2 regions of the Pseudomonas sp. Irchel 3A5 genome follow, and region 1 is predicted to be linked to the other one. Evidence: riboswitches for the same ligand, from Rfam matches in the RefSeq annotation. Region 1 holds a riboswitch; the other holds the start of a gene.

Region 1 (4,171 bases):
AGAAATGCAATCGCTGTCGTGCGGCAAACATTGGACCTGTAGGAGCGCACGAGCACCGCGAGGCCCCGATAGCGGTGTATCAGACAGAACGCCATCGCTGCCTCGCGGTGCTCCTGAGCTCCTACAGATCCTTCAAACAGTACTCAAGCCCGCCACTTACCCCAATACTCCAGCGAAGTGCGCCACAGGCAGATGCCGATAAAGTACGCCGACATCGTGAACCACACGCCCATCACCACTGGCCCGTTATGGGGATGGTTGATGATCAGCAACGCACTGCTGATCAACCAGATGGTGGTCACCAGGATATTCAGCGGCATGAAACGACGCACTCGGAACGGATGCAGAAACTTCATCCGTGTCACCGTCAGCAACGCCAGACCGATGATGGTCAGGAAGGTCACCCAAGGCGATGGCTGAATGATGTATAGACACAGCGCCACCACGTTCCAGGCCGCCGGAAAGCCCTGAAAGTAATTGTCCTTGCTCTTCATTTCCAGATTGCAGAAACAGAACAGCGACGACACCAGAATGATCGCAGTGCTCAACAACAACGTATAAGGCGGCAGCGGGATGTAGCTATAAATAAACAACGCAGGGATAAACACGTACGTCAGATAATCAATGACCAGGTCCAGCACTGAACCGTCAAAGCCCGGCAACACCGACTGCACGTTGAATTTGCGCGCCAGCGAACCATCGACGCCATCCACTGCAAGCGCCAGGCCTAGCCACAACAGACATGCCTTGGCTTGATCATCGAACAGGGCAATGGTCGCCAGAAATGCAATGACCACGCCGGTGGCGGTAAAACCGTGGGCACCCCAGGCTTTAAGCCAGGCCACTCGTTGAGTCGATATCACAGGAAAATGTCTCCAAAAGGTGTAGCGGACCAGTGTAAACCTGGTTGGACGGACTATCGACCGGCCATCGGTCGATAAGGTTCACCGCCGGACGGTGTTAACGCCCTGCCAGTTCAGGGTTGCATCATGCGCCGAGCAAGCGAAACGCACGATAAAAAAATGCCTGCCAGCGACCAATATAGGAAAAATCCCCACTCTTTTAAACATATCCATTACCATGCCGCCCGTCGGTTTCCAAACGGGATTAATAGGGAATCCGTGATGACCTCAAGGTCGTCAACCGGAACTGCCCCCGCAACTGTAGGCGCTGAGCCCTGCTCCATCGATGCCACTGGGTCACTCCGGGAAGGCCCGAGCACGGCGATGATGCGTCAGTCAGGAGACCTGCCGACATCAGAAAGCTGCACCGCAGCCAATAAAGCGGCCGCACTTTCTGGCAACTGACCCACCGGCGGGGTGTCCGGGGAGTACATCCGTCAGCACGGCGGCACAGCCGTGACTGATTGACCCTGCCGAGCCTTTGCCAGCAGCAAGTCGTGATGTGTATCCAGCCAGAACACCATCGTGCGGATAACCGTTCGAATGGAGATCGTTTTTCATGTCTTTGCCTCGTTTTGCTGTTCTGCTTGCTGGACTGGGTTTTTCTGCGCTGACCCTGGCGGCCAACCCGGCCCAACCCTCTGGCATGCAGACAACCTACCCGCTGACTCTGGATAACTGCGGCGTGCCGCTGACCTTCGCCAAGGCGCCCGGCAAAGCTGTGACCATTGGCCAGTCAGCCACTGAAATCCTTTATTCCTTGGGGCTGGCCGAGAAAGTGGTCGGGACTTCGCTGTGGTTCAACAACGTGCTGCCCCGTTTCAAGGACCTGAACGACAAGATCCCGCGTCTGGCCGATAACGATCCCAGCTTCGAGGCGGTGATCAACAAGCGCCCGGAACTGGTCGCCGTGCAATTCGAATGGATGGTCGGCCCCCAAGGCGTGGTGGGCACCCGGCAACAATTCAACGAAATGAAAATCCCCACCTACCTCATGCCGTCGGACTGCGAAGGCAAAGACAATCTGAAAGGTGCTGATGGCACGCGCCTGCGCCCGTTTTCGATCGACAGCCTGTACAAGACCGTCACGCAACTGGCGCAAATCTTCGACGTCCAGGCCCGTGGTGCCGAGTTGAACGCCGACCTGCAGGCACGTCTCGCCACGGCTCAGGCCAGCGTCAAAGGCAAACACCTGAAGGACGCCTCGGCAGTATTCTGGTTCTCCAGCGCAGACCTGAACGTCGACCCTTATGTCGCCGGTCGCAAAGGCATTCCGGCGTTCATGATGGACACCCTGGGTCTGCGCAATATCGTGCAGTCCGATGAGGAATGGCCGACGGTTGGCTGGGAAACCATCGCCAAGGCCAACCCGACCATTCTGGTACTGGCGCGCATGGACCGCCGCCGCTTCCCGGCCGATGATTTCCAGAAAAAACTGGAATTCCTCAAGACCGACCCTGTCACCAAAAACATGGACGCGGTCAAGAACAACCGGATTGTCATTCTGGACGCCCAAGCCATGGAAGCGACGATTCGTACCTTCGACGGCATCGATGAACTGGCGGACGCCATCGACAAATTTGATCTGCACCCATGACAGCGCAATTCGCCGGTCGCTTGTTACGCAAGATTTGCCTGCACGGAGCCTGGGTGCTGGCGGTGTTGCTGGTGGCGATTGTCGCGGGCATTGCCATTGGCGAAACGCCGATCAGCCTGTCGCTGGTGTTTCAGGTGCTGGCCAACAAGCTATGGGGCGCAGGCTTCGTGCTCGACCCTATCGATGAAGGCATCGTCTGGAATTATCGCCTGACCCGCGCCCTCGTCGCAGCGGCCTGCGGCGCGGGCCTGGCTATTTCGGGCGTGGTTTTGCAATCACTGTTGCGCAACCCCCTGGCCGATCCTTACCTGCTGGGCATTTCCGCCGGGGCCTCGACCGGCGCGGTCCTGGTAGCGATCATCGGCGTGGGCGCAGGCGCTATCTCGTTGTCAGCCGGGGCGTTTGCCGGGGCCATGGCCGCTTTTGTGCTGGTCGCCCTGCTGGCGCGCAGTACCGGCGCTGTCAGTGGCAGCGGGCAGATCATTCTCGCGGGCATCGCCGGTTCGCAACTGTTCAACGCCCTGACCTCTTTCCTGATTACCAAATCAGCCAACTCCGAACAGGCACGCGGCATCATGTTCTGGCTGCTGGGCAACCTCAGTGGCGTGCGCTGGCAATCAGTCACGCTGGCCGTGCCGGTGGTGTTGATCGGTCTGGCGGTCTGCCTGTGGCATCGGCGCTCGCTGGATGCGTTCATGTTCGGCAGTGATTCCGCCGCGGCCCTGGGCATCCCGGTGCGTAGGGTTCAAGTGATATTGATCGCCACGGTGGCGCTGGTCACGGCGGTGATGGTCTCGCTGGTGGGTTCCATCGGTTTTGTCGGCCTGGTCGTGCCCCATGCGGCGCGCTTGCTGGTCGGCGTGCGTCATGGTCGTTTGATCCCGGTCAGTGCCCTGGCCGGCGCGGTCTTTCTGATCGCTGCCGATGTGCTGTCCCGCACGGCGATCAAGGGCCAGGTCTTGCCCGTCGGAGTCATCACCGCCCTGATCGGCGCACCGGTATTCGCCGTGATTCTGATAAAGGCCAAGGGGGGTCGATGAGCATTCTCAAACAGCCAGCGACCGACATCGACCGCGACGTGTTGTCGTGCTCCGGTCTGAACTGGTCGATCAAGGGTGTGCCCATTGTTCGGGATGTCGCGTTGCAGTTACGGCGCGGTGAAACCCTGGGATTGATCGGCCCCAACGGCTCCGGCAAATCCAGCCTGCTGAAGTTGCTGTCTGGCATCCGCACCCCGGCCAGCGGCGAGATCTACCTTAACGGCATTAACCTTGCCGCCATGAAACGCCGCGATGTCGCGCAGATGATTGCGGTTGTCGAGCAGCAGGCGGAAACCTCGGACGCGATCACGGTGCTGGACGCTGTAGAACTGGGCCGCACGCCTTGGCTTTCAGCGCTGGAGCCCTGGTCAGCCGCAGACGATGGCATTGTTCGTCAGGCCTTGCACGATGTCGACATGGCCGACAAACCCAAGCGCGCCTGGCACAGCCTGTCGGGGGGCGAAAGACAACGCGTCCACATCGCCCGCGCCCTGGCTCAACGACCGCAGATCCTGTTGCTGGATGAACCCACCAACCACCTGGATATCCAGCATCAGTTGAGCATTCTGGGGCTTGTCAGATCATTGTCGGTTACGACCCTGATCGCCCTCCACGACCTGAATCAGGCGCTG
Region 2 (4,171 bases), on a different contig from region 1:
CCAGATCATTGGTCACGCCGCCAAGCAACTGGTGGATCAAGTCAGTACCCGTTTCCGGCAATTCGGCAACCGGATAACCCTCGCCCTGCATGGCTCGCAGGATGTTCAGCGCCGCCGCTGGCGTATCGAGGCCGACACCGTTGCCGATTCGACCGTCGCGCGTGGGGTAATTGGCGAGAATCAACGCAACGCGCTTGTCAGCATTCGGCAAACGCCCGAGCAATATCCAGCGACGCGCCAGTTCGGCAACAAAATCCATGCGCTCAGGTTGCGGGCGATAGCAGACCACATCTGACTGACTGCGCTCACTGTGCCAGGCCAGATCCTTGAAGCTGACCGGCCGACTGATGATTCGCCCGTCCAGTTCGGGCAACGCGATGTGCATGGCCAGATCCCGGGCACCCAGACCTTGCTCGCTGGCCCGCCAGCCAGGTTCGTTATCCTGAGCGCAAATCGCCTGAATCACCGGGACGTTACGCCGGAATGGCCGCAAATGCGGCGTTTCCGGGCTGGACTGAGCAAAACCGGTGGTGTTGAGGATCAGCTCAACGCCGACCTCGTCCAGCCAGTCCTCGACCACCGTCATGCAGCCCGCTTCCTTCAGGCTGGCGACGGCGATGGGCAACGGGTTCAAGCCTTGCGCCTGCAAACGAGCGCAAAATACATCGATGAACGCGGTATTGGCGGCCTGCAAGTGCGAGCGGTAGAACAGCAGCGCCACGACTGGCTGATCCACCACCCAGTCAGCGAACCATATTTCAGGATCAGCGCTGACGCCCTGCGGATGGTAAACCGCAGTTCGCGGCAAGGCTTTTGGCTCGGACCACGAATAATCCCGATCCAGCATGCGAGTCGCGAGGCAACGGTAAAACTCCAGCGCGTTGTGCATGCCGCCCTGACGCAGAAACTGCCATAACCGGTGGCAATCCTCGGCGGGCGCAGTGCTGCGTTCAGTCAGCTCGGGATCATGACGATCACAGCCTGGCACCATGATCACCTGCACGCCCCGTGCTGCCAGCTCCATCAGGCGTTCGACGCCGTAGCGCCAGTAGCCGATCCCGCCATGCAAGGAAATCAGAATCACCTTGGCGTGGCGCAGCACTTCATCGACATAGAGGTCGACCGAAGCGTGGTTCTGAACCTGCATCGGGTTGGCCAGACGCAAGCTTGGGTAATCTTCCGGCAGTTGCTGCGCGGCTTCGGCGAGCAACGCCAGGCTTGAATCACCACTGCAGAGAATCACCAGCTCGGCGGGGGTTTGTCCGAGGTCGGCAATACTGTCGTCCGGTACAAAACCACCGGGCTGGGTTCTCAACAGGTGCATGGGTCAGTCCGCAAGCGCAGCGCGCAGTTGGGATTCAAGTGCAGCAGCATCGAGCTTCTGACCGATCAGCACCAGATGAGTGGCGCGCTCTTCGTCAGCACTCCAGGCACGGTCGAAGTGTTTGTCGAAACGCGTACCCACGCCCTGAATCAGCAAGCGCATCGGCTTGCCAGCGATGGCAGCGAAACCCTTGACCCGCAGGATGCCATGCTGAACGACCAGTTGGGTCAGCGCGGCAAGCAGCTGTGTTTCTTCGGATTGAGGCAGCTTGATGGAAATAGAGTCGAACGCGTCATGGTCGTGGTCATCATGATCATCGCCTTCGTGGTGATCGTGATGGGTCTTGCGCCCGTCGATGTGCTGCTCGGACTCGGCACCCAGCCCCAGCAGGACGTTGATCGGCAGACGACCGCTGCTGGCTTCGATGACCTTGACCGCAGGCGGCAGCTCTTCGGAGACTTCGGCACGCACTGCGGCCAGACCGGCAGCGTCGATCATGTCGGCCTTGTTGAGGATGACCAGATCGGCGCTGGCCAGTTGATCGGCGAACAATTCATGCAGTGGTGATTCATGATCCAGATTCGGATCGAGCTTGCGCTGTGCATCGACCTGATCAGGGAATGCAGCAAACGTACCTGCGAGTACTGCAGGACTGTCGACGACAGTGATCACCGCGTCGACGGTGCAGGCGTTGCGAATTTCTGGCCACTGAAAGGCTTGCACCAGTGGTTTTGGCAGCGCCAGACCGGAGGTTTCGATGAGGATATGATCCAGATCACCGCGGCGCGCGACGAGTTCGCGCATGACCGGGAAGAACTCTTCCTGGACGGTGCAGCACAGGCAGCCGTTGGCCAGTTCGTAAACGCGGCCAACCGCCTCTTCTTCCGTGCAGCCAATGGTGCATTGCTTGAGGATTTCACCGTCGATGCCCAGTTCGCCAAATTCATTGACGATCACGGCGATGCGCCGACCTTCCGCGTTATCCAGCATGTGGCGCAGCAAGGTGGTTTTGCCCGAACCGAGGAAGCCGGTAACGATGGTGACGGGAAGTTTGGCCAGTGTTTTCATCGGATGCCCTTTGGCAATACGGCGGGCAAGCAGGACGAAAACCCTGTGTGGCCACAGGCGTGTAGCCACAGAGATGCGATTCGCCACCGGATCACCCCGCCCGGTTGTAGTGAGAATTCGTCGGGCTCAAGGCCCGAATCGAGGCAGGTCTCCTGGCTTGCGGCGCCCCTGAAAACCTCCGGGGCAGTCATTGCGCCTTCCCGCCCTTGACGGGCAGTGGCTGTGCAGAGAATGCAATGACCGTGCGATAAATCAGCACCGCTTACAGTTGCGGGGGCAGCCGCGGCATTGACCGCGTTCCCGTCTTAGCTCCATATCGTCCGACCCGCAGATCGGCTGGAGAACCTCGAACCCGCAAGGCTACGCAGTGACTGCGGGCAGGTCAATCGACTGATTGACGTTCCATGCAGACGCATGCTCTCCTACACGCCTTGTTACGGGTGCCCCTCACGGGGTGAAACGGGAAACCGGTGAGTTCAGGCCTCTGGCCTGCACAAGTCCGGCGCTGCCCCCGCAACGGTAAGCGAGCGAAGAATCAGATCCACTGTGCGCATCACGGCATGGGAAGGCGATTCTTGCAGGTTGACGCCATGGTGCGCTCAACCCCTCGCAAGCCCGGAGACCGGCCCGACATGAAACAAATAACGAACCCGCGGTGGGCGGGCGCAGTTGCACTCCCCTGACACTCGTCAGCGGACAGTGCTGCGCATGCCTGCTTGCCGACATCAAGAGGGAAGCGCCATGTCGATCATTACAACCAGCCACTCCGCCAGTACCGCAACCACCCAGACCCAACGCCTGACCGCCGCCATCGGCGCAGCGATTCTCGGCGCCTGTCTGGTGTACTTCGCCGGTTTCTCGCACATCGAAGCGGTCCACAACGCCGCCCATGACACTCGCCACAGCGCCGCCTTTCCTTGCCATTGAGACCTGACGCCATGTTCAAGCGAATCGCTCAAACGGCCGGGTTCACCGGCCTGCTCGCCGCCCTGCTGTTGACCCTGCTGCAAAGCTTCTGGATCACGCCGTTGATCCTGCAAGCCGAAACCTACGAAAACGCGCCTGCCGAGCAGGTCCATGAACACGCTCACGGCGAGACTGCACAGGCGGGCCATGTGCATGACGTCGAAGCCTGGTCGCCGCAAGACGGCTGGCAGCGCATTGTGTCCACCACCGGCGGTAATCTGGTGGTGGCAGTGGGTTTCGCGCTGATGCTGGCGGCGCTGTACACCTTGCGAGCGCCGGGCAGAACCTCCCAAGGCCTGTTCTGGGGGCTGGCCGGTTTTGCCGTGTTTACCCTGGCGCCAACCCTGGGCCTGCCGCCCGAACTACCGGGCACCGCTGCTGCGGACCTCAATCAGCGACAGATCTGGTGGATCGGCACCGCAGCCTCGACGGCTGTCGCTCTCGCGCTGATCGTCTTTGCCCGGAACTGGCTATTGAAAGCCTTGGGCGTGGCGATTCTGGTAGTGCCTCATGTGATTGGCGCACCGCAGCCTGAAATCCACGAAAGCCTGGCACCTGAAGCGCTGGAGTCGCAATTCGTGATCGCTTCACTGCTGACCAACGCGGTGTTCTGGATCGCCATGGGCCTGATCAGCACGTGGCTGTTCCGTCGTAACAACCCTGATCTCGACCCAGCCTGATCTTGAGCAAATTTGACATAAGCTGTCTCGCAGCAAACATTGGACCTGTAGGAGTTCACGAGCACCGCGAGGCAGCGATGGCGTCCTGCCTGATACACCCTCATCGCTGCCTCGCAATGCTCATGAGCTCCTA

Evidence for each region. Region 1 has a riboswitch for cobalamin ahead of CKW31_RS20615 (ABC transporter substrate-binding protein). Riboswitches for the same ligand answer to the same signal wherever they lie in the genome.
Region 2: another riboswitch for cobalamin. It lies ahead of cobW (cobalamin biosynthesis protein CobW); the one in region 1 lies ahead of CKW31_RS20615 (ABC transporter substrate-binding protein).

What each region holds. Positions count from the first base shown of each region.
Region 1 covers NZ_FYDU01000013.1:26,266-30,436, forward strand. Annotated here, with positions in the region: gene pcsA (phosphatidylcholine synthase) at 144-863, opposite strand; cobalamin riboswitch at 1,075-1,270, shown strand; gene CKW31_RS20615 (ABC transporter substrate-binding protein) at 1,462-2,499, shown strand; gene CKW31_RS20620 (iron ABC transporter permease) at 2,496-3,539, shown strand; gene CKW31_RS20625 (ABC transporter ATP-binding protein) at 3,536-4,171, shown strand, end outside.
Region 2 covers NZ_FYDU01000004.1:140,025-144,195, forward strand. Annotated here, with positions in the region: gene cobN (cobaltochelatase subunit CobN) at 1-1,324, opposite strand, end outside; gene cobW (cobalamin biosynthesis protein CobW) at 1,328-2,392, opposite strand; cobalamin riboswitch at 2,517-2,756, opposite strand; cobalamin riboswitch at 2,814-3,038, shown strand; gene CKW31_RS07585 (CbtB-domain containing protein) at 3,134-3,319, shown strand; gene CKW31_RS07590 (CbtA family protein) at 3,331-4,038, shown strand.